4 regions of the Leisingera sp. CC-HEC093 genome follow, and region 2 is predicted to be linked to each of the others. Evidence: riboswitches for the same ligand, from Rfam matches in the RefSeq annotation. Region 2 holds a riboswitch; each other region holds the start of a gene.
The links. A riboswitch is a leader RNA that binds a small molecule or an ion and turns the genes downstream of it on or off. The one in region 2 is predicted to bind cobalamin.
Positions count from the first base shown of each region.

Region 1 (5,868 bases), 2.0 Mb from region 2:
GCCACAAGGCCCGCGATCATCTCGTCTCTAGTGCCGGCATGATGGGCCACTGCCATCGGGGTGACGCCAAGCGCCTCTGCCAGTGCCTTGAAGGTCAGAGCCTTGCTGCCGCCCTGGTCGAGCAGGTGCAGGGCCTTTTTCAGCACATCGCCCTTACTGAGGGTGCGGCTGCCCTTGGGTGGGCGTCCCATGCGCGGGGGCATTGGTCAGACCACCTGGAAGGTGGTTTGAACCATACCGGCAGGAAGGATGCGGGAGCTTGCCACCTTGAGGTCGATGTCCCGGTCCACGCTGCCGAACAGGGGGATGCCGCTGCCGATCAGGATCGGAACCGTTGTGATGGTCAGGTCGGCGATCAGCCCCTGGCGCAGGAAAGACTGCACGAGACGGCCGCCGTCGATATAGGCGCGGGTCCAGCCCTGTTGTTGCAAGTCCTGCATGAGGTCTGCGGGCGCGGCGGTGCTGAGGCGCACCTTGTCCTTCAGGTGCTCGGGGATGTCCTGTTCGGTCATGCTGCGGCTGAGCACCACAACCGGCTTGGCGTAGGGCCATTGGCCGAACCCCAGCAAAGTGCGGAATGATCCCGTTCCCATGACCAGCCCGTCGATGCTGTCCATGAAGGCGGCAAAACCGCCATCGTCGTCCTTGGCTGCGGGCTGTTTGGATAGCCAGTCCAGCGAATGGTCCTGGCGGGCCACATAACCGTCGAGGCTGGTGGCAATAAATACGTGGCCGGTGGTCATCGGTGTCTCCTGTGCTTCGCTTAATTATACGATATACAGTTTATTGTGCACTGCGTTCCAAGAGGCCAGTGCCGGACTTGCGGCCTGCGAATCGATTCGCGGTGGCCGGCGGCGCGTAAGCGCATGAAAGATAAGCGCTTGCCGCAAACAGACTGGCGAATGCCGGTTTGAGATTCTGGACATCCCTGTCCCTTCGGGCGCAGCAAACATGCATGTCTTTTTCCGGTTTTTGCGGGTCGGATTTGTCTCCGCCCCATGGCCGGGATTAGGGCAATTTGCGCCTCAGCAAGGTGCCGCCTTTTGGGGCGGAGAATTGGGAAGCTGGTGAAACTCCGGCACTGACCCCGCAACGGTGACCCCGGGCAAGGCATGGCAAAAACCACTGAGGGAAATCCTTCGGGAAGGTGCCAGGCCCCGCCGCCTAACGGCCCCGGGACAGTCCGGAAACCAGCCTTGCCAGGAAAACGTCAACCGCGGGCGGCGGCGGGGCGGTTGCAGGCGCGTGGCCTGCAGTCTCTCCAGTCCTGCCTGCACCCAAGCCAACACGCCGCGGGGTTGCGGCAAAGGAGAGAAGCAGATGCTTCACGACAGCGAAATTCTGGCCAAGCTGGTGGCCCGGCAGAAAAACTATTCCCTGGAGCAGGCGTTTTATACCGATCCGGGCGTGCTGGATCTGGACATGCGCCAGATTTTCTACCGCGAGTGGCTGTTTGCCATTCCCGCCTGCGAAGTGCCGAAACCGGGCAATTACGTGACCCATCAGGTGGGGTCCTACAACGTCATCATCGTGCGCGGCACCGATGGCGAAGTGCGTGCCTTCCACAACGCCTGCCGCCACCGCGGTTCGGTTGTGTGCAAGGCCAAGAAGGGCAATTCGCCCAAGCTGGTCTGCCCCTACCACCAGTGGACCTATGAGCTGGACGGCTCGCTGTTGTGGGCACGTGACATGGGGCCGGATTTCGATGCCTCCAAGCACGGGCTGAAGCCGGTGCATTGCCGCGATCTGGCCGGTCTGATCTATATCTGTCTGGCCGATGAGGCACCGGATTTCGATGCCTTTGCCGATGTGGCCCGCCCCTATCTGGAGCCGCATGACCTGGGCAACGCCAAGATCGCCTATGAAAGCTCGATCATCGAGAACGGCAACTGGAAGCTGGTCTGGGAGAACAACCGCGAGTGCTATCACTGCGGCGGCAACCACCCGTCGCTGTGCCGGACTTTCCCGGAAGACCCCTCGGTCACTGGTATCGAAGGCGGTGAGACCCCGGCTCATCTGCAGAAGCATTTCGACCGGATCGAAGCGGCGGGCATTCCGTCGGCCTTCACCATCGACGGGCGCGGCCAGCACCGTCTGGCGCGGATGCCGCTGAACGAGGGCGCGGAAAGCTATACCATGGATGGCAAAGCGGCCGTTGCCAAACAGCTGGGCCGGGTGCCGTTCGCCGATGCGGGCACGCTGCTGAAATTCCATTACCCGACAACCTGGAACCACTTCCTGCCGGATCATTCGCTGGTGTTCCTTGTGACCCCGATCAGCCCGACCGAGACCGAAGTCACCACCAAGTGGCTGGTGCACAAGGATGCGGTTGAGGGTCAGGATTATGACATCAAGCGTCTGACCGAGGTCTGGATGGCCACCAATGACGAGGACCGCATCGTGGTGGAGGACAACCAGCGCGGCATCAACTCGCCCGCTTATGAACCCGGCCCCTATTCGGAAGTGCAGGAGAGCGGCGTAATCCAGTTCTCCAACTGGTATGCTGAGCACCTGACCCGCGCGCTGACCGGCCGCCATCTGATCGCGGCGGAGTAGTGCTATGGGACTGCAGGCCAATTTCGAAACGCTGGACGAGACCCTGGCGTGGAAGGACGACGAGATGCTGGAATGCGTCTCTGTCGTGCCGGAAGCACCGAATACCGCCACCTTCAGCTTCCGCGCGCCGTCCGGCGCGTGGTTCAAGTACCAGCCGGGCCAGTTCCTGACACTGGAGCTGCCGGTGCCCGGCGAAACCGTCTGGCGCACTTACACCATCAGCTCCTCGCCGTCGCGGCCGCTGTCGATCTCCGTCACGGTGAAGGCGCAGGGAGACAGCATCGGCACCCGCTGGATGCTGGACCACCTGCGCCCGGGCAGGCATATCAGAGCGTCGGGCCCGGCGGGCGTGTTCACCCTGCCCAAGCGTCCGAATGGCAAGTTCCTGTTCATCTCCGCAGGCTCCGGCATCACGCCCAGCCTGTCGATGACCCAATACCTGTTCGACCGCGGCCAGTCGCCGGACGTCTGCTTTATCAACTGCGCCAAGCGGCCCAGCGAGATTATTGCCCGCCAGCAGCTGGAAAGCATGGCGTCGCGGGTGCCGGGGATCAAGCTGAACTTTGTGGTGGAAGAGGATGATCCCTATCAGGTCTGGACCGGCTACCGCGGGCAGCTGAACCAGATCATGCTGGGCCTGATTGCCGGTGATTACCTGGAGCGCGAGGTCTACTGCTGCGGCCCTGAGCCGTTCATGCAGGCAGTGCGCGACATGCTGAACGGCCTGGGCTTCGACATGGAGAACTACAATCAGGAAAGCTTTGGCGCGCCGGTGGAGACCGAGGCGGATGCGCCGGAGCTGGACGACGTGGTGCCGGAAGAGACCGCTGCCGCCGAGATCAGCTTTGCCGCGTCGGGCGTGACGTCCGCCTGCACCGAGACCGATACGGTGCTGGCGGTGGCCAAGGCTTCGGGCCTCAACATCCCGTCGGGCTGCACCTTTGGCATCTGCGGCACCTGCAAGGTCAAGAAGACCGCAGGCGATGTGCATATGGTCCACAACGGCGGCATTTCGGAAGAGGACATTGAGGCGGGGTATATCCTGGCCTGCTGTTCCAACCCGATTGGCCGGGTCGAAGTGGAAATCTGATCCTTGGGGGGGGCCTGTTCCGGGCCCTCCCTCCCGTCCTGCCGGTCCGGGCCTGCGGCAACAAAGTGATTGACGCCGCGGCCTTCCCTTGGTCAACACGGGGCCAAGCCCCATACCCCCCGTTGCGACACAGGACCACGAGACCATGACTGCCAGCAAACGCATTGCCCTTTCCAGCGACCACGCCGCCATTGAGCTGCGCAAGGCCGTTGCCGCCCATATCGAAGCACAGGGCTGGGAGGTGCAGGACATCGGCCCGCAGACCCCTGAGAGCACTCACTACCCCAAGCACGGCGCCGCCGCGGCAGAGCTGGTGGCCTCTGGCGAGTGCGCGCTGGGCATTGTCCTGTGCGGCACCGGTCAAGGCATCATGATGGCGGCAAACAAGGTGAAAGGCATCCGCTGCGGTGTCTGCGCCGACACGTTTTCTGCCAAGATGATCCGCGCCCACAATGACGCCAACATGCTGTCGATTGGCGCCCGCGTGGTGGGCGAAGGTCTGGCGCTGGAAATCGTGGATGCCTTCCTGGGCACCGGTTTCGAAGGCGGCCGCCACGGCACCCGCGTCGATATGATCAAGGCGCTGGAAGACTGATACGTGCGGATCCGGCTGTGCCGGGGGCAAGCCCCCGGTCAGTCAGCGAACAAGTAACTGGTCCCGGCAATCTGCCGGGCCTGTTCCGGTGACAGGCCCAGAAAACCGCTGAGCTGGCCGGCGTTGTCCTCCGGGCTGCTGCTTTCGCGCATAATGCAGAGCTGGTTGAACCCGGCGTCCCGGATGCGGTCTGTCTCATGGTGGATATCATTGCGGATGGCAGGCAGCAGCCGTTCCAGCGCCAATTGCGGCGTGCGCTCCCCTGCCAGTCCGACCCGGTGCGCGTGCCCGGTCAGGTAATCCTCGCTGAACTCGCATTCGATCAGCAGAAAACGGGTGGAAGACCGGTCCGAATGGAAGTCGTTCATCAGATCGATGTCGGCCGGGTCCAGGCAGATGATCAGCTGATCTGATCCGTAGTATTCAAACAGCATCCGCACCAGCGCGCGGCGGTGGCGGGTGCGTTTCATCAGCGCAGCCTGAATGCCGCCGAGATCCGGCAGCGGCGTGTCTTCTTCGTTGAACAGGTATTCGATGGCCGGGATATTGGTTGTGTGCCGGATCTGTTCCAGCAGCCGTTTGGCAACATGCCATTTTTTGCAGATCACGATCAGCAGCTCGCGCTCGCGGCCCAGGGTGCTTTCGGTCTCCCAGAACCGCGGCGCGAAACGCCGCCCGTTGCGGCCGCGCTGAGACAGGAACTGATACAGGCTGCGCCCCTCATTGGAGATCTGGAAGTCCACGCCGGTGGCTGCGTAGAGCCGCCCGAGCCGCGCCTTCAGCTCCTTGGCGCCGGGGCTGATCTTGCGGGCGAACAGAAAATCCTGGCTGAGCAGCAGGTCATAATGGTCGTTGTAGAAATTCACCGGCATCCCGTAGTCGGTGAACATCAGAAAGGTGAGGGTCCGGGCCTCGATCTCGGCCTCCGGGATCAGGTGGCGCACAAGGGTCTGAAAGAAGGTTTCATCGGGGATCCAGGTGGTGCGGAAAAAGCGCACAACGTCGCGGCGCCTGGCAGTGAAGTCCAGGATCCACTCCACTGTGCGGCGGCGCAGGCACCACCATTGGCTGCCGATCTGCACCTGGATGTCTGACGGCATAGCCCGTTGCAGTCCCAGCCGCTTTTGCAGGCCATGGCTCCAGTAAAACAGCTGCTTATGCTTGCGCTCGTTGAAGAAGTGCCGGTAGATCAGCCGGTCCTCCTTCATGCCGGTCTTAATCCAGTCGCTTTCGAAAAAATCGAAGCTTTCAATGAAATCCTTGTCGTGCCGGTCCAGGAACTGGTGGGTGTATTCAGCCGTCTTCACCGCCATGCAGTCGCCCGACAGCATGTAGAAATGAGTGGCGCGGGGAAACTCCTGCACCGCGCACTGCAGCGCCTGCAGCGTCGCCTGCACCAGGGACCACTCGCCCCAGCCGCATTTGATCCGCCTATTGGCAAATGCCACATTCGGGTTGCCTGCCAGTTCTTCCCGGATCGTCCGGTAGTCCGCGTCAGGCGCCCGGGCGTCAAAGTGGATCGCCATGCAGTCGCCCGCCGCAGTCAGCTGCTCTGCCTGCTGGATGATCGCCTCGGGGTCTTTATGGCACAGCAAGATATATGCGATTTTTGCCATGAGAAGGACGG
Region 1 covers NZ_JCAIJR010000001.1:2,222,956-2,228,823, forward strand. Annotated here, with positions in the region: gene AC5STB_RS10690 (TetR/AcrR family transcriptional regulator) at 1-191, opposite strand, end outside; gene AC5STB_RS10695 (dihydrofolate reductase family protein) at 207-743, opposite strand; cobalamin riboswitch at 1,015-1,213, shown strand; gene AC5STB_RS10700 (aromatic ring-hydroxylating oxygenase subunit alpha) at 1,321-2,556, shown strand; gene AC5STB_RS10705 (FAD-binding oxidoreductase) at 2,561-3,646, shown strand; gene rpiB (ribose 5-phosphate isomerase B) at 3,792-4,241, shown strand; gene AC5STB_RS10715 (DUF5928 domain-containing protein) at 4,280-5,857, opposite strand.
Region 1: another riboswitch for cobalamin. It lies ahead of AC5STB_RS10700 (aromatic ring-hydroxylating oxygenase subunit alpha); the one in region 2 lies ahead of AC5STB_RS01115 (DUF1636 family protein).

Region 2 (5,868 bases):
CTACCAGGTTGGCGAGGCGCAAGCTGGGGAGCCTGCCGTCTGCCCGGTGCCAGCCCGCCGCGAAGGCGCCGAGATCGCTGTCGGAGAAAGACAGCACCACCAGATCGCCGGGCGTCTGCCCGAGATCCTGCGGGGTGTCGGTCTCGTCAAGGCCGTGGCTTTCGCGGAAGACGACGTGCATAGGTCAGGCCCTTTCGGAAAGAAGAGCAGAGGGCAGTGCCCGGCCTCGGGAGGAAGCGAAGCGCCCTCCCGTGGGGGAGGTCGGGCGCTGCCCGGCGTTGCCGCCGGGCGAAACCTTTAAAGTTTCGCCTTGGGGCATCAGCTTCAGGCCCCCAGCTCGGCGCGGATGGCTTGTTCGTCGATATCGTCATGCTCGGCGATGACCACCAGGGCGGTCTTGCGCGGCTGCGCGCCCCAAGGCTGATCATACTGGGCGCGCAGGCGCTCGCCCACGGCCTGAACCAGCATCCGCATCGGTTTCCCCTCCACCGCGACATAGCCTTTGACGCGCAGGATGTTGCGCTCGCGGGCGAGTTTCACGATGGCATTCTGCAGCGCTTCCGGGTCGGAGACTTCACCCATTTCGACAACGATGCTCTCAAAATCGTCATGCTCGTGGTCGTGGTGGCCGTCGTGGTGGCTGGGGCGTGCCTCCAGGTCGTCCTCGGCAGCGGCACCCAGACCCAGAATGATGCGCGGGTCGATGACGCCTTCGCTCATCGGCAGGATCGGCAGCTTGCGCGGGGCTTCGGCCTCAATCACCGCGCGGGCCTTGTCGACGCCTTCGTCGCCGGCCAGGTCGGCCTTGGACAGCAGCACGATGTCGGCGCAGGAGATCTGGTCCTCGAACACTTCGCTGAGCGGGGTTTCGTGGTCGATGCTGTCATCCGCCTCGCGCTGGGCCTGAACGGCGTCCAGGTCGGGGGCGAACTGGCCCTTGGCAACCGCCTCGGCGTCGGCCAGCGCAATCACGCCATCGACGGTGATGCGGGAGCGGATGGCGGGCCAGTCAAACGCTTTCAGGAGCGGCTTGGGCAGGGCCAGACCGGAGGTTTCGATCACGATGTGATCGGGCTTTTCCGGCAGGTCCATCAGCTGTTCGATGGTGGGGATGAAGTCATCCGCGACGGTGCAGCAGATGCAGCCGTTGGCCAGCTCCATGATGTTTTCCGCCGGGCAGTTCTCATCCGCGCAGGACTTCAGGATGTCGCCATCGACGCCGGCGGTGCCGAACTCGTTGACCACAACCGCCAGGCGCTTGCCCTGCGGGTTCTGCATCAGGTGGCGGATCAGCGTGGTCTTGCCGGCACCGAGGAAGCCGGTGATGACGGTGACGGGGATCTTGTTGAGGTCGCTCATGATTACTCCTCGGAGAAGAACTTGGCCGGCGGGATGCGGGCAACGGATTGCTTGCGGAAGGTCTGCGGGCGCTCGCGCCAGGGCACGACGCCGTCAGCGGTGGCGGCATAGGCGGCAGCCCCTTCCAGGATTTCAGGGACGTGCTGATCCGGGTCGAGATCGCCGTAGACATAGGTCCAGCGTTCCGCGCCGCCGATCAAAGCCACGGCGCAGCCGCGTTTGCAGGAGGACAGGCATTCGACCCCGCGCAGACGGACGCCTTCGGGCATCCCGGCCTCTTCCAGGGCTGCGTGCAGAATGGCGCCGGGGCGGGTGGCCTCGGGGTCCGCCCCCTCGCGGCGGCAGGTAAGGCAAACGGTCAATGTGACCGGTCCCGGGGTCCTGGCAGCTTGGCCTGCCATATCGTCAGCCATCGGCGCGTCTCCTGTCGCGGCAGGGCGTGCGGGATGGCCAGAAAGGAGCCGTATCGTGCCAGCCCCTCACCCGGTCGCAGAACACCCCGTCTGCCCGTTGAACTCTCTTTCGCTGGCAGGTCTCCCGGCTTGCGGATGCCAAGGCTTGGGCCTTGCCGGCCATCCTGCCTTCCCGGGGCTAACCCCAGTGGCATGGCGGCCTCATCCGGTCACGGTCGCGGGGGCGGCTGTGCTTGAGCCTTGGCAAGGCCTTCACATTCCCTCTTCGCCTGTTTTCACAGGAACCAGCTGAACCCCCTTGCGCTATGGCGGGCTTCTTTGTCAAGACATGGGGTCAAACAGCTGGAGAGCCCCCATGAGCGAAAAGTCTGAAACCGGCATCTCAGAGGAAGAAGCCGCCCGTCACGCGTCCAAAATGGCCAAGAAGAAGGCCGCGCGCGACCGGATGATGAAGACCAAGGAGGGCGAGAAGGGCCTGATCATCGTTCACACCGGCCCGGGCAAGGGAAAATCCTCCTCCGGGTTCGGCATGATCATGCGCTGCATCGCCCACAAGATGCCTTGCGCCGTGGTGCAGTTCATCAAGGGTGCCTGGCAGACCGGCGAGCGCACCCTGATCGAGGAGAACTTCAGCGATCTGTGCCAGTTCTATGCGATGGGCGAGGGGTTCACCTGGGAAACCCAGGACAAGGCGCGTGACATTGCCGCCGCGCAAAAGGGCTGGGAGAAGGCCAAGGAGATGATCCTGGATGAGCGCAATACCATGGTGCTGCTGGATGAGATCAACATCGCGCTGCGTTATGAGTATCTGGACCTGGAGGAGGTGCTGGAGTTCCTGGTGGAGCAGAAACCGCCGATGACCCATGTGGTTTTGACGGGCCGCAACGCCAAGGAAGAGCTGATTGAGATCGCCGATCTGGTGACCGAAATGGGCCAGATCAAGCACCCGTTCCGCGCCGGGGTAAAGGCGCAGAAGGGCGTCGAGTTTTAATGGAACCGCTGCCCGGCCTGCAGGCCGGGTGGCGCCCGTCCCGCAGGGACCGGCGCTGTCTTCGAACCTAAGCCGCGAGCTGCGCTGCTTTGCCTTGGATGTAGGTATCCACCGCCGCGCGCTGGGCTTCATCCAGCCGCAGCCCCAGCTTGGTGCGCCGCCACAGGTAATCTTCGCCGCTGCGCACCCATTCGCGGGCAATTGCCCAATCAAGCTCCCGCGCGGTGATCGTAGCGCCGAAGTCCTGCCCCAAGTCTTCGGCGGATTTCGCTGTGCCCAGCACCGCCCAGGCCTCTGTGCCGTAGGCGCGGATCAGGCGGCGCGTCGCGTAGGGGGTGAGGAACGGATAGTCCGCTGCGAGTTTGTTTTGCAGCGTTTTCACATCCGTCACCGCAAAATCGCCGCCGGGCAGGGCCACGCCTGCGGTCCAGTCCGCGGGCAGCTGGGGGAACACCTCGCCGATTTTTGCCAGTGCTGCCTCGGCCAGCTTGCGGTAAGTGGTGATCTTGCCGCCGAAGACATTGAGCAGCGGCGCCTGCGCCTGATCCAGAGTCAGCACGTATTCGCGGGTTGCCGCGGTGGCAGAGCTGGCACCGTCATCATAAAGCGGGCGCACGCCGGAATAAGTCCAGACGATATCCTCCCGCGCAAGCGGCTGGTTGAAATATCCGGACGCGAAATCAATCAGATAGTCCTGTTCTGCTTCGGTGCATTCGGGGGCTGTGCCCGGATCCGGATGATCGGCGTCAGTGGTGCCGATCAGGGTGAAATCCTCCTCATAAGGAATGGCAAAGATGATCCGCCCGTCGGTGCCCTGGAAGAAGTAGCAGCGGCCGTGATCGAACAGTTTCGGCACCACGATATGGCTGCCGCGCACCAAGCGGACATTTTCGCGGCTGTTCTGGCCCAGCTTCTGATGCAGCACGTCCGCCACCCACGGACCGCCTGCGTTGATCAGCATCTTTGCGCGGCGCTGATGGGTGTCGCCGGTGGCCTGATCCTGCAGGGTGATCACCCATTGATCTGCTTGGCGTTCGGCTGACAGGACCTTGGTCCGGGTCAGGATCTCGGCGCCGCGGGCCTGTGCGTCGCGGGCGTTGAGGACGACCAGGCGGGCGTCCTCAATCCAGCAGTCGGAATATTCAAAGGCAGTCTTGAATTTGTCCTTCAGCGGCCTGCCTGCCGGATCATGTGCCAGTTCCAGTTTCGCCGTTCCGGGCAGGATGCCGCGTTTGCCCAGCGAGTCGTACAGAAACAGCCCCAGCCGGATCAGCCAGGCCGGGCGGCGGCCCTTCATCCACGGCATAAAGGCTGTGAGCAGCTTGGATGTCGGGGTTTCGCTGTCAAACCGCATATCCTTGTGGAACGGCAGCACAAAGCGCATCGGCCAGGAGATATGCGGCATCGCTTTCAGCAGCACCTCGCGTTCGATCAGCGCTTCGCGCACCAAGCGGAACTCGAAATACTCGAGATAGCGCAGGCCGCCGTGAAACAGCTTGGTCGAGGCCGAGGAGGTGGCGGACGCAAGGTCGTTCATCTCTGCCAGCGTCACCGACAGGCCGCGGCCGGCGGCGTCACGGGCGATGCCGCAGCCGTTGATGCCGCCGCCGATGATAAATAGGTCCGTTACAGGCGTGTTAGTCATTTTCGCTGCTTTCGTTTTGTCCTGCGGTCAGGATGCGGGTGCCAGCCGCCTGCGCGGCCTTGGCGAATTCTTGCGGCACGGGGCGGTCGGTGATCATGACGTCCAGATCCGCCACATCGCAGATCCGCACCGGGGCGGAGCGGGTGAACTTGCTGCCGTCGCAGATCAGGATTTTCTGCCGGGCATTGGCGAGAATCGCACGCGCTACCGCCACCTCGCGCCCGTCGTGGTCCATCACGGCGCCGTCTTGGTCCAGGGCCGAGGCGCCGATCACAGCGTAATCCACCTTGTAGCGCCCAAAGAAAGTGCTCGCGTCTTCGCCGACAATCGCACCGTCGCTCTGCCGGACTGCACCGCCCGCGACGATCAGTTCCTGTGCCTGTCCGCCCATCATCAGATTGATAATGTTGATATTGTTGGAGAGAACGGTCAGGCCCCTGTGCCCTGCCAGCGCCCGCGCGGCCTGTTCGGTCGACGTGCCGATATTGAGGCTGATCGAGCAGTTTTCCGGGATCAGGTCCGCTGCCGCTGCCGCCATTGCCTGTTTGGCGGAGGCGTTCAGCAGGCGGCGGTCGGCATAGGCCCGGCTGGCAACTGCGCTGGTGCGCACGGCCCCCCCGTGCACGCGTGACAGCTTTCCTTGCGCGCTGAGATCGCGCAGATCGGTCCGGATGGTCTGCAGGGAAACACCAAACCGGGCTGAGAGATCCTCCACTTCAACACGTTCCCGCTGCTCCAGGAGTGAAAGTATTTCGGAGTGGCGGGAGCTGGCGTCCATGGCGGCGTCCGTGTTTGATTCTGTGCTGACGCTTTTGTATATCTTTCGGATTACTTTCGTAAAGCTTTTGTTATCGGGCGCGCGCGTTGCTGATGTGATCAATGGATCCAGGTTACGGCTTTTCTTTGAGGGATACTGCTCTAGCTGAATCTGTAGTCATTTGGAAAGAAACAGGAATTTAGAGATGGGGATGAAGGTGGCAGTATTGGCTTCCGCGCTCGGCGGGGGTTTCGCATTTTCCTTTGCTCAGCCGGGGGCAGCTGCTGAATGGGTGCTGGGGATCGGCGCCGACGATATCTTTGACGAAAACAAGAATACCATTGCCGCATTTCTGGCCGAGTACCATTCGGACCCGTTTAGAGAGTTCGGGAACGTTTCGCTGTCCTGGATGGCTGCAGTTCAGGCCGATACCGGCGGGGACGTTCTGGGGGTCGTCGGGGTCCATTTTCTTTTGGGCGGCCGGAGCAGCGGCTGGATCATCGAAGGCAGTCTGGGGGCGGGCGTGCTGCATCAGGGCAGCGATCCTTTGGAGGAAGGGGACACCTTTCAATTCCGAACATCAATCGGAGCCGGTCACGAGTTAAACAATGGCGCGCGGATTACGCTGAGCATAGATCATCTGTTCAACAAGGACTTCGATAACTGGAAACCCGGGACCGAAGCGGTTCTGCTGCGCTATACA
Region 2 covers NZ_JCAIJR010000001.1:215,020-220,887, reverse strand. Annotated here, with positions in the region: gene cobN (cobaltochelatase subunit CobN) at 1-181, opposite strand, end outside; gene cobW (cobalamin biosynthesis protein CobW) at 325-1,359, opposite strand; gene AC5STB_RS01115 (DUF1636 family protein) at 1,362-1,772, opposite strand; cobalamin riboswitch at 1,870-2,076, opposite strand; gene cobO (cob(I)yrinic acid a,c-diamide adenosyltransferase) at 2,128-2,763, shown strand; gene glpD (glycerol-3-phosphate dehydrogenase) at 2,831-4,408, opposite strand; gene AC5STB_RS01100 (DeoR/GlpR family DNA-binding transcription regulator) at 4,401-5,186, opposite strand; gene AC5STB_RS01095 (acyloxyacyl hydrolase) at 5,383-5,868, shown strand, end outside.

Region 3 (5,868 bases), 2.4 Mb from region 2:
TGGCGCAGACCGGCAATCTGTCCGAGGCCGCCAACCGGCTGGGCCGGACTCAATCCGCGGTTTCCATGACGCTCAAGCAGATGGAAGACCATTTGGGCAAGAAACTGTTTGAGGGCGAGCGCAAGAACCAGCTGTCGCCATTGGGGCAACAGGTTTTTGAACTGGCGCAGCAGCAAGTGCGCCGCTTTGACCAGACCGTGCAAAGCATCGAGCTGGCCGCGGAAGCGGCCCACGGATTGCTGCAGATCGTCTCGGTCCCCTCCGTTGCGGCGCTGGTTTTCCCGGCAGTTCTGGAACATATGACAGCACGCCACCCTGGCCTGAAAGTGGAGTTGCGCGACACTGACACTCAGGAAGTGCTGGATGCGCTGGCGGAGGGAAAGGCGGATATCGGCATCGCTTCTGGTCATCACCCGCTGAACGGTGTCAGGGCTGTGCCGCTGTTCGAGGACCGTTTTGGCTTGGTTTGCGCAACCGATCACCCGCTGTACCTGCAGAAGGCCGCCCCCACAATTGCCGATGTGACCAGCGCGTCCTTTGTCGGCAATGCCCTGTGCGATCTGATCCGGAACGAGCGTTTCGTTAAGGCGAGCAGCAATGCGGATGTGACGATCCACAACACCCATTCGCTGATTACCATGGTGCGGACCGGCAAATGGGTCACGGTGCTGCCGCAGACCGTTGCACGGTTCATGCCGGAGGCAACCGCCTTCCGTCCGATCGCCGACCTGCCCGACAAGCGGGCAGTCTACCTGTACCAGCGCGAGCGGTCGCGCTTTGCAGCGCTGACTGAGGAGTGCTGCACTTTCATTCAATCCTGCGGCCTGTCCGGCGAGCCAGACTGAAACAGTCTGCGCGGTGCCAAAAAAGAACTCAGCGCCCGCCGGTGCGAAATCAGGCTAGCTGAAAGGACAGGAAGGGGTCCTCGCCCCCGGCATCCCGGACCCAACGGGCCTTGATTCCGAAGATTTCAGAAACGGTTTCCGGCGCCAGCGCCTGGCTGGGCGGCCCAAACGCCAGAAGTCGCCCGTGCGACAGCACCGCAACCTGGTCGCAGGTCAGCGCCTGATTCAAGTCATGCAGGGCAACCACAGTTGTCACTTTCAGATTGCGGATACAATTCAGGATCGACAGCTGGTGGTGAATATCCAGATGGTTCGTCGGCTCGTCCAGCAGCAAAAGCCCAGGCCGCTGTGCAAGGGCCCGGGCGATGTGCAGCCGCTGCCGTTCGCCGCCAGACAACGTGGCCCATTCGCGGCGGGCAAAACCTTCCATCTCCACCGTGCGCAGCGCCTTGTCTACCAGCAGCGTGTCTTCTCCGCTCCAGGGTTTCAACGTTGACAGCCATGGGGTGCGGCCCAGTTCCACGACCGACCGCGCGGTGATGCGCTCAGCCGTATCTGCCTGCTGTTCGACGATGGCGATCCGCTGGGCGATGTCCCGGCGGGTGAGTCCGGCCAGCGGTTTTTCCGCCAGCAGCACCTCGCCCTGCGCAGGCCGTGCCAGGCCGGACAGCAGGCGCATCAGGGTCGACTTGCCGGAGCCGTTGGGGCCGACAAGCGCCAGCGTTTCCCCTGGCTGCGCCGTCAGCGAGACGTCTTCCAGCAAAGTCTTGCCGCGCACAGCGAAGGACAGATTGCGGGCCTCGATCTTCATCGTGCCGCCTTTTGACCGCGTATCAGAATCACCGCAAAGGATGGTGCCCCGATCAGGGCAGTGACCACGCCGATGGGCAGCACCTGGCCGGGGATGATGATGCGGGACACAATGTCGGCGGCAATCAGGAAAACGGCGCCGGTCAGCGCCGCGGCGGGCATCAGCCTGCGGTGGCCCGGACCGACCAGGAACCGCGCTGCATGCGGGATCACCAGGCCTACAAAACCGATGGAGCCGACGATCGACACCATCACCGCGGTCATCAGCGCGGTAGCGAAGATCAGCACCACCTGCACCCTCCGGACCGGAATCCCGAGCGACGCCGCCGAGTCGCTGCCAAAGGTGAAGGCATCGAGGGCGCGTGCGTGAAACCGGCAGATCATCCAGCCTGCCAACGCCAGCGGCACCGCCAGCCACACATCCGGCCAGCGAACGCCGCTGAGGTTGCCCATCAGCCAAAACATGATACCGCGAGCCTGATCGGCATTGGCGGACTTGGCGATAACAAAGGCGGTCAATGCGTTGAACAGCTGCGAGCCGGCAATGCCCGCCAGCACGATCTGCGCTGCGGCTGCACGATTGTCCCCTGCCCCGGCCGCTCGCGCCAGGATGGCAACAAAGCCAAACGCCAGCAGCGCCCCGTTGAAGGCGCCAAAGGAGAGCGACAGGGCGCCGCCGCCGAGCCCGGCAATGGTGACGGCAACCGCCCCGGTCGAGGCACCCGCCGAAATGCCCAGGATGTAAGGATCGGCCAGCGCGTTGCGCAGCAAGGCCTGCAGCACCACCCCGGTCACCGCCAGCGCTGCCCCGCAGGCCGCAGCCACCAGCGCCCGCGGCAGCCGGTAGCTCCAGATGATACCCTGATCCACCGGGTCCACCACTAGCCCCGCCCCGGCCAGCTTGTTGGCTAGAACGGACAGAATAAGGTCAGGCGCAAGCGGGGTTTCCCCGATCATTGCGCCTGCCAGAACCGCCGCAGCCAGCACCGGCAGGGCCAGGCAAGCGCCCCGGACGCCCTGCAATGCCAGTGCAGCGGCTGCGCTCATGCGCCGTTGCCGATCGCGCTGAGTTCAGCGGCCAGGTCCTCCAGCGCCGGGATGGCGCGGATGGTGGCGTCCATGGCCTGGGCGTCCATCACGACGATACGGTTGTTCTTTACCGCATCCATCTGGCTGGCGACCGGATCATTGCGCAGGAACTCCAGCTTCTTCTCGTAATCATCCGCAGCAAAGCGGCGGCGGTCCATACGGGCAATCACGATCACCGTGGGGTTGGCCTTGGCGATGGTTTCCCAGCCGACGGTCGGCCATTCCTCGTCAGTCTCAATAACATTGCGCAGGCCCAGTTGCTGCATCATGTATCCCGGCGCGCCCTTCTGGCCGGCCACAAACGGGTCGCTTTCCATCTCCGGCGAAGAGAACCAGAACACGGCAGAGGCGTCGTCCAGTGCAACCTCCTGCGCCTTGGCAACAGCTGCGGCTTCACGGGCCTTGTAGTCGGCAACCAACGCTGCACCCTTTTCGGCCTCTCCGAAGATCGCCGCCAGTTCCTCAATGCCCTGATACAGGCTCTTAGTGGTGAACATCTGGGTGCGGGTGCCGTCGCCGCCGGTGGTGTTGTCCTTGCCAACGCAATCCGCGGGCATCACATAGGTGGGGATGCCGAGATCATGGAACTGCTCGCGCTTGGCGACAACACCTTCGGGTCCGACGTGCCATTCATATTGCGCCGCCACCAGTCCCGGGCGTTTGGCCACCACGCTTTCAAAGCTCGGATCGTTGTCGGCCAGCCGCTCTACCTTGTCGTTCACGTCCGCGTATTCGGGCAGCACGTCGTTGAACCAGACCGAGGTGCCAAGCACTTTGCCGCCCAGCTCCAGAGCATAAAGCACCTCTGTCGCGGCCTGACCGACGGTCACGGCGGACGCAACCGGCGCCTCGAAGGTGACGGTCTCGCCGCAGTTTTGAAGGGTCAGCGGGAAAGCCTCGCCGGCCGCTGCGGCCTGAGCTGCCGCAAAGAAAGAAAGGCCCATCAGGCCGGAACGCAGAAACATGATTTCGATCTCCATCTGTCAATGACCGGAGAACGGGTGAAAGGGCATTGACCGGTTAAGCAGGAGCCTGGCCCCCTTTATGCGGCACCGGACAGCGGCGGCACACCTTACCGGCAACCTCCCCGGACAACCCCGTCCGGTGTGTTTCGGTTTTTCGCCGGCAGGTCTCCTGACTGGCGGGTCACTGTCTGCCCCGTCTTCCCGGACCGCTCTGGTCCAGTGACACGATGGGACAGCACTCGCCGCCTACAGTTGCGGGGGCAGTTCCGTTTGGCGCCGGCTGGCGCCGCGGATTCCCTCTTAGCCCTTACGGGACCGGTGAAGCGCGCGTAGCGCATCACATTCGCTGCGGCAAGAAAAAGTTCACCGGATTGCAGGAATCTTCACGCAGAGAAGGAAGACCTGCCGCACTGCGGAAGCCAAAAGTCCTGCAACAACCCTGGTCTGATTGCGACCACTGCAAGCGCGGGCAGGCCCGCCCAGGCAAAGCGGCGGTCCCTGCCCGCGGCCTGCGGCACGCGTTGCTGGGCGGCGCTATGCGGCCTTAAAGCAGCGGTCGACCAAAGCGGTTGTGTCCATGATCAAAATCGACTCGGGCTTGCCATCAGGGGACTTGTGCTGCAGGCATCCGGTTACATCCTCGGTAATGCTCTTGGACGCTTGCTGCTGGTCCAAGGGCTTCAGCTCAGCAACCCGGTTTTCCGTCGTGATGATGATTTCATCGACGGAATCCACGAGGATTCCGAATTTCTGCGCGCCATGCCTGAAAATCAACACCTTCTGGTCCTGGCTGGACACCGGCGGCAAGCCGTAGAGCACCCGCGGATTGAAAAGAGTGATCAATTCCCCCCGCAAATTGAGGATGCCTTCGACAAAACTGAGCGAGAACGGTGGCTCAAGCAGGTCCTTGGGGCGGTTGATCACTTCACTGACCTGAGACGTATCCAGGGCAAATCTCTTTTCAAACGTGAATTTGATAAACGTGCGGCGCGCTGCCCGGGTCGCCAGATCGGCGGCTTTTTCCTCCTCCGTATCGGGTGGATAGATCTCTTGGCAGGACTTTGCCGCTGCCAGAAAACTGGGTTCTTGCAGAAGTTTTTCCGGATCCAGCATCATGACGATTTGATTTTTCTTATCAATCAGGCACCCATTGACCAGATCCCCGCGCGGCAGTGCGAGCTTGGCGAACGGCCGTACTTCATCCTCGTAATAGGGCAGAATGCTGTCGATGGAAAACACCATCAGCCCGACTGGCCCTTCGGCAGTTTCGACCACCAGCATTCTGCGCTCCTTGGGCAAGGTCGCCCCAAACACAAACTTTGCGCCGTCCCCCATGAAGCCGCGAAAATCTATGACTGGCAGAATGACGCCACGCAGGTTTGCAGTGCCGATCACGTTGCCGCCCGTCAGAAGGGACTGCTCCAGCTTGGGGACAGTCTTGACTTCTTTCACGTGCCGCAGGTCCATGGCACAGGTGGTATGGCCGGTCTGAAAGGACACGCAGGCGAGTTTCTTGCCTCTGCTGCGTTTGACGGCCTCCTGCCCGGCGCCATTATCGGCCCTCGGAAGCTTTTCCAGGTTCAGCAGTTCATGCGGGTCCAGCACCTGGACCAGCCTTTCACCCTTATCGAATTTCAGCACCCCGTCGATGACAACATCCTTGATGCCCTCGCCATTGGGGCGGAAATCCACCCGTGCCACGCCTTTACCGTTCAGGACCTCTCCTGTCCTGTCAAACAGAAGGCCGATGCAATGCGCCCCATGTTCGACAATGGCAACCTTGCGTGGTTGCGTGCTGTCAGTTGCGGGAAACTCCAGCAACCTGCGCAGGTCAATCACCGGAACAATCATGCCCCGTAGGTTGAACAGGCCCAGCATAAATGGCGGTGCAAGCGGCACCGGAGAGATGTCATCCGGTTCGTTCACGATCTCCTGAAGCGCAGTGACAGGGATGGCAAATTCGCTATCGTCAATCAGAAAGGAGCCGTATTTTTCAGCGTGGCCTTGCCGCGCCCGGCCGCCGGTGCTCTCGACAGGCTTCTGCGGCTCGGCAGCACCCGGTAGGCCGGCATTACCGGCGGGATTTTCGCCTTCTCCAGGCAGCTTGCCGGGGCCAAGAACCAGCGGTTCTGAGGTGTCGGGTTTCATCTGTGTGCCCC
Region 3 covers NZ_JCAIJR010000001.1:2,626,964-2,632,831, reverse strand. Annotated here, with positions in the region: gene AC5STB_RS12800 (LysR family transcriptional regulator) at 1-845, shown strand, start outside; gene AC5STB_RS12795 (ABC transporter ATP-binding protein) at 895-1,656, opposite strand; gene AC5STB_RS12790 (FecCD family ABC transporter permease) at 1,653-2,702, opposite strand; gene AC5STB_RS12785 (ABC transporter substrate-binding protein) at 2,699-3,709, opposite strand; cobalamin riboswitch at 3,852-4,044, opposite strand; gene AC5STB_RS12780 (chemotaxis protein CheW) at 4,244-5,857, opposite strand; gene AC5STB_RS12775 (chemotaxis protein CheD) at 5,854-5,868, opposite strand, start outside.
Region 3: another riboswitch for cobalamin. It lies ahead of AC5STB_RS12785 (ABC transporter substrate-binding protein); the one in region 2 lies ahead of AC5STB_RS01115 (DUF1636 family protein).

Region 4 (5,868 bases), 280 kb from region 2:
CGCAAGGGCCGGGCGGCAAAATGTTCGGGGTTTGTTTTGCTGTGCGCACGGGGGTATGGCTTAGCAGGGCCGGAGGAGGGATCGCGATGGAACGCAGCATGGGGCAAGAGGGAAACAGGAACACTCCGCTGCGGTTTGCCCGGCTGACGGAGGTGCCGCTCCTGGAGATTGCCCGCCATATGAGCGACCCGCGGATGGCGGAGCATATGCCGCTGCTGACCGGGAGCTGGGACGCAGCGTCAGCCAGGGATTTTGTCGCGGCCAAGGAAGCCTGCTGGCAGCGCGACGGGCTGGGCCATTGGGCCTTCTTGCGCGGTCAGGAATATCTCGGCTGGGGCGGGTTCCAGAAAGAGGGGAGCGAGTGGGATTTCGGTCTGGTGCTGCGGGCGGACCGCTTCGGCCTTGGCCCTGCCATCGCCCGCAAGGCGCTGGACTTTGCCCGCGCGGACGCACGCATTCCCTATGTCACCTTTCTGCTGCCGCCGACACGGCAGCATCTGCGCCCGCTGAAGCGGCTGGGGGCGGTGCAGACCGGGGAAGTGCAGTACGAGGGGCAGCGTTTCTTGAAGTTCCGGCTGGAAACGGGCTGAGCCGGAAACAAAAAAGGCGGCTCCTGACGGGCCGCCTTTTGCAGGGATCAGCGTGCCGATCAGAACGGCAGCTTGATGTCCTTGGGCAGGCCCATGCTTTCGGTCAGCTTGGCCATTTCTTCCTGTGCCTTCTCTGACGCCTTGGCTTGGGCGTCCTTGATGGCTGCCAGGATCAGGTCCTCAACCACTTCCTTGTCATCGCCGTTGAAGATCGAGGGATCGATGTCCAGGCCCTTGAGGTCGCCCTTGGCGGACGCGGTTGCCTTGACCAGGCCTGCGCCGGCCTCGCCGGTCACCATGACGTTGTGCAGGTCTTCCTGCATCTGCGCCATCTTGGTCTGCAGTTCCTGTGCCGATTTCATCATCTTGGCCATGTCGCCAAGACCGCCGAGGCCTTTGAGCATCTGTATTCTCCTAAGTGCGGGGGCGCAGGGCGCCGTAAGTCATCCCCGCACATATCGCAATTGCAAGCGCGATGAACAAGTGGGGGGAGGCTGTGCAGTCTTCGATTATGCCCAAGGCCTTCTTATCATCAAAGAAAAGCTCATGGTTATCCACGGCGATGACAAACGCCAGCGCGCCCCACAGAGCGCCGGCGATTGCAAGCAGCACGCGCTGTTTGCGGCAAAGCGCGAATCCGGCAAGGGCGAAGAGGGCCAATGCAGCAGGCATGGAGGACAGCCGCAGAAGCACATCCCACGCGTTTTCATAAGTTTCGCCCGTAGCCCCGCAAGTGTTTGCGGATGCGGTTGCCGGCACCGTGAACAGAAGGGCCGTCAGGCCGATCTTTACCCGTCCTCGAACGGGTCCCATTCGTCCTCCACCTCGGGCAGGGCCTCGGCGGCAACTTCGGCGGCCAGTTCCTCGGGCGTGCGGATGCGGGTGATCTTGGCCTTGGGGAAGCTTTCCAGCACCGCCTGCACCAGCGGATGGGCGGTGGCTTTTTCCCGCAGGGCGTTCTCTGCGGCGTTCTCCCGCTCACTGATCGTTTCGCCGCCGCCTTCGCTGACGATGGTGAAAAACCAATTGTGGTGGGTCCAGGCCTTAAGCTGTTCGCTCAGCCGTTTGGTCAGGTCGCGAGGCGCGTCGCTGGTCAATTCAAAGGTAATCTGCCCAGGCTTGTAGGCGGCCAAACGCAGGTAGCTTTTCACGTATTCCAGCAGCAGTCCGTCCCGCTTTTCGCGGATCAGCTCCACCACATACTCGAAGGTCGGATAACGGGCCAGGGCAGGGCTGGTCTGCGGTGCCAGCGCCGCCACCGTGCCGCCCCCGCCATGGGCCACGGGCGCGCCGCCTTGCGGTGCGGCCCCTGCAGAGGCGCCGCTGCCAAGCGCCGGCGCGCCCATGCCCTGCATCGGCATGCCGCCGCCGGAACCGCCCGGACCGGGCGGCGGCGGAGGGGGGGTGTCCTGCAGCTTGCGGATCAATTCCTCAGGGCTTGGCAGGTCGGCCACATGGGTCAGGCGGATCACTGCCATTTCCGCGGCCATCATCGCGTTCGGTGCGGCGGCCACTTCCTCCAGCGCCTTCAGCAGCATCTGCCACATCCGGGTAAGGACGCGCATCGCCAGCGCCTCTGCCATCGCCTGGCCGCGGGCGCGTTCATCCGGGCTGACGGTGGGGTCTTCGGCTGCGTTCGGGGTGATCTTCACGACCGAAACCCAATGGGTGATCTCCGCCAGATCGCGCAGCACAGCCAGCGGATCAGCGCCTTCGGCATACTGGCCGCTGAGTTCGGTGAGGGCTGCCGCCGCATCGCCGCGCAGGATCATGTCCATCAGGTCCAGCACCCGGCCGCGGTCGGCAAGGCCCAGCATGGCGCGAACTTGGTCGGCGGTGGTCTCACCCGCGCCGTGGGAAATCGCCTGGTCCAGCAGCGAGGTCGCATCGCGGGCGGAGCCTTCTGCAGCACGGGTGATGAGCGCCAGCGCGTCCTCGGCGATTTCGGCATTTTCGGCAGTGGCGATCTTGCGGAGGAGGGCGATCATCACCTCCGGCTCGATCCGGCGCAAATCAAAGCGCTGGCAGCGCGACAGCACCGTCACCGGCACCTTGCGGATCTCGGTGGTGGCGAAGATGAACTTCACATGCGCGGGCGGCTCCTCCAGCGTCTTCAGCAGCGCGTTGAACGCGCTGGTCGACAGCATGTGGACCTCGTCGATGATGTAGATCTTGTAGCGGGCCGAGGCGGCGCGGTACTGTACCGAGTCGATGATTTCGCGGATGTCATTGACACCGGTGCGCGAGGCCGCGTCCATTTCCATCACGTCCACATGGCGGCCTTCCATGATCGCCGTGCAATGCTCGCATTTGCCGCAAGGGTCGGTGGTGGGGCCGCCCTGGCCGTCCTCGCCCACGCAGTTCATGCCCTTGGCGATGATCCGGGCGGTGGTGGTCTTACCGGTGCCGCGGATGCCCGTCATGATGAAGGCCTGGGCTATGCGGTCGGCGGCAAAGGCGTTTTTCAGCGTCCGCACCATGGCGTCCTGGCCCACCAGATCGGCAAAGGTCTCGGGCCGGTATTTGCGGGCCAGAACCTGGTATTGGGATTGGGTGGTGCCGCTGGGGGTATCGTTCATGATGTCTCGTGCCGGATTCGATGTGCGGGGCGTCCCGCGTTGCGCGCAGGGTATTGAAGCGCAGCCCGTTCGTCCACCGCAGATGGCAGCATTCCCGGTGCTGCAAAAGCGCTTTGGCTTTGCGCGGTTAGCGGCTAGGCTGAGGGGAGGGGAAAATGCGGGGAAAGTGCAGGAGCGCGGCGGCCAGGGAGGCGGTATGCGGACTGAAGACACTCCGAAGCCTGCCATGCAGGAGACTGCGGTGCAGGCCGGCCTGACCATCCATGCGCTGTCAGCAGGCGGCGGCATTCTGGCGCTGTGCCGGCTGCCGGGCGGCGCGGGCGATTACCGCAACGACCTGATCCAAATCTATCAATGGAAGCCGGGGCTGGTGATTTCGATGACCACGGAGGCCGAACATGTGGCCGCCGGGGCGCCGCGGCTGGGCGTCGATCTCCAAAGCATGGCCTGCCGCTGGCTGCATCTGCCGGTGCCGGACTTTCAGGTGCCGCCGCCGGCGGTGAACGCGAAATGGGCGGCCGCCAGCAAATCGGCGCGGCAGGCGCTGGCGGGCGGCGGCCGGGTGCTGGTGCATTGCCGGGGCGGCTGCGGGCGGTCCGGCATGGCGGTGCTGCGGCTGATGATTGAATGCGGCGAGGATCCGGCAGAGGCGCTGGCGCGGCTGCGGTCGGTGCGCCCCTGCGCGGTGGAGACTGAGGACCAGCTGGACTGGGCCTGTTCGCAGCAGGGCGGCCGCCAGAGAAGCATCAGAGACTAGATATCAGACCGCCCGGCCGGGAGGCCGGTCAGCGCCTGTCCCGCCCCCAAGGGGCGGGCGCTGCCCTCCAGGCGTGCCCGGAACGGCTGATGTCAGATCACAGTGCCAGCATCTGCTCGGCCTTCTGCGCCTCTTCCGTTTTCGGCAGCGCTTCCATCAACGCGCAGGGGCGGGCGTCCAGGCTTGAGGCGGCAAAGCCGGTGCCGCCGCGGCTGAGGATCGCATCGGCAAACCGGTCCAGCCCGTCACGCGGCGCCTCTTCCCCCACGCCGCAGAACAGCCGGATGCGGTCATGGCTGGCTGCGAATTGCGCCGGGCAGCTGCGCGGGCAGCCGTCCAGCGCGGTGGTGCCGGTGATTTCGAAATCTCCCTGGGTCAGCGGTTTGGCCTTGGTCATCGCCTCGGCCAGCTTGGCGATCATCCGCTCTGCCGCGGGGCAGGGCCGCCCCAGGTATTTGCAATCCGTTGCCGCATAGAAATGCGTCTTGTCCGTCCACATCATGTTTGCGCCCTCCGCGCGTGGTGCGGGGGTTTTGGGGACAGGAGTTCGGATGATATGCGGGAGAATCCCGCGGTGCCATCAGACCCTGTCCGGACACCCCGCCCGGGTTCGAGTTTCACGTTCGATGGCAGGTCTCCTGACTTGCGGGTCGCCGCTTTCCCGATCCTTCCCGGCCCATTCGGGCCAGTGGCTCTATCGGGGTCGCTCGCCGCTTACAGTTGCGGGGGCAGTCTCGGACTAGGCCAGCTTGCGCGGGCCGCACCGTGTTCCCTTTTCATCCCGGACACAAGATTCTGTAGCACGGGAACCATCGCCACTAGCGGTAGCGGCTGGGTGCCCGAGTCGTCAATTGTTTTTCTGCACCTGCAAGGCCGCGGGCGCGGGCGCGTGCAACTGCAGGTGCAAGCCCCGGATCACATCTGAATCGCGCCGCACCCGGGCCAGCTGCCAGCCGCCCTGCAAAAGGATATAGAAATTCTCGGCGGCCGCGCGGGCCTCGTGTTCGGGCAGGCCCAGGCGCTGGGCGTGGGCCGCGGTCTCAGTGATCCAGCCTTCGAACAGCCGGGCGGCGTGCTGGTGAAAACTCTCGTTCTCCGGCCCTTCGAACAGGGTGGCAGAGACCGGGCAGCCACTCCACTTGCCTTGCTTGTCGAACAGTTTTGCCAGCTTGAAGCAGACCGTCTTGGCACCTTCGTGGAAGCTGGGCGCGGGGCTGAAGGAGACGGCAAGCAGCTCCAGCATCTGTTCCGAGGCCCACTCTGCCGCGGCCAGGGCCAGGTCGGATTTTCCGTTCGGGAAATGGTGATAGAGCGAGCCTTTGGGCGCCTCCGCCGCGGCCAGCAGTTCCGCCAGCCCGGTGCCGCTGTAGCCCTTGTTGCGGAACAGGCCGGCTGCCGCGCGCAGCAGCCGCTCGCGGGTCGGGGCAGGGCTGTCCGGGCTGGGCTGGGGTGTCGTCACGTCAGTCATGGCGACAGGTTGACAGTATTAGACCGATTGGTCCAGAGGTGGAATAGACCAATCGGTCTAGGAGGGTGCCATGCTCGACAGCCATGCAGGACACACCGCGGATATCCGGGTGCAAGAGCTGCGCTTTGCTGCCGGCGATGCAGAGCTGGCCGGGCGGCTGTACCATCCGGCAGGGCCTGCCAGGGCAGCAGTGGTGCTGAATGGCGCAACCGGGGTGCCGCAGGGCTATTACCGGCATTTCGCACGCTGGCTGGCGGCAGAGCGGCAAATGGCCTGCCTGACCTATGACTATCGGGATTTCGGGGATTCGGCGCGTATGCACCCGCGCCGGTCAAAGGCCTTGATGGCCGACTGGGCGCTGGCGGATCAGCCGGCCGCGCGGAAAGAAATGCAGCGGCGCTATGCGGGCCTGCCGCTGCAGGTGATTGGCCATTCGCTGGGGGCAATGCTGATGCCCCTGCAGGATGGCCTGAC
Region 4 covers NZ_JCAIJR010000001.1:492,359-498,226, reverse strand. Annotated here, with positions in the region: gene AC5STB_RS02420 (GNAT family N-acetyltransferase) at 87-590, shown strand; gene AC5STB_RS02415 (YbaB/EbfC family nucleoid-associated protein) at 650-994, opposite strand; gene AC5STB_RS02410 (hypothetical protein) at 1,005-1,262, opposite strand; gene AC5STB_RS02405 (DNA polymerase III subunit gamma/tau) at 1,379-3,169, opposite strand; gene AC5STB_RS02400 (protein-tyrosine phosphatase family protein) at 3,366-3,926, shown strand; gene AC5STB_RS02395 (hypothetical protein) at 4,024-4,428, opposite strand; cobalamin riboswitch at 4,538-4,755, opposite strand; gene AC5STB_RS02390 (TetR/AcrR family transcriptional regulator) at 4,774-5,394, opposite strand; gene AC5STB_RS02385 (alpha/beta hydrolase family protein) at 5,465-5,868, shown strand, end outside.
Region 4: another riboswitch for cobalamin. It lies ahead of AC5STB_RS02395 (hypothetical protein); the one in region 2 lies ahead of AC5STB_RS01115 (DUF1636 family protein).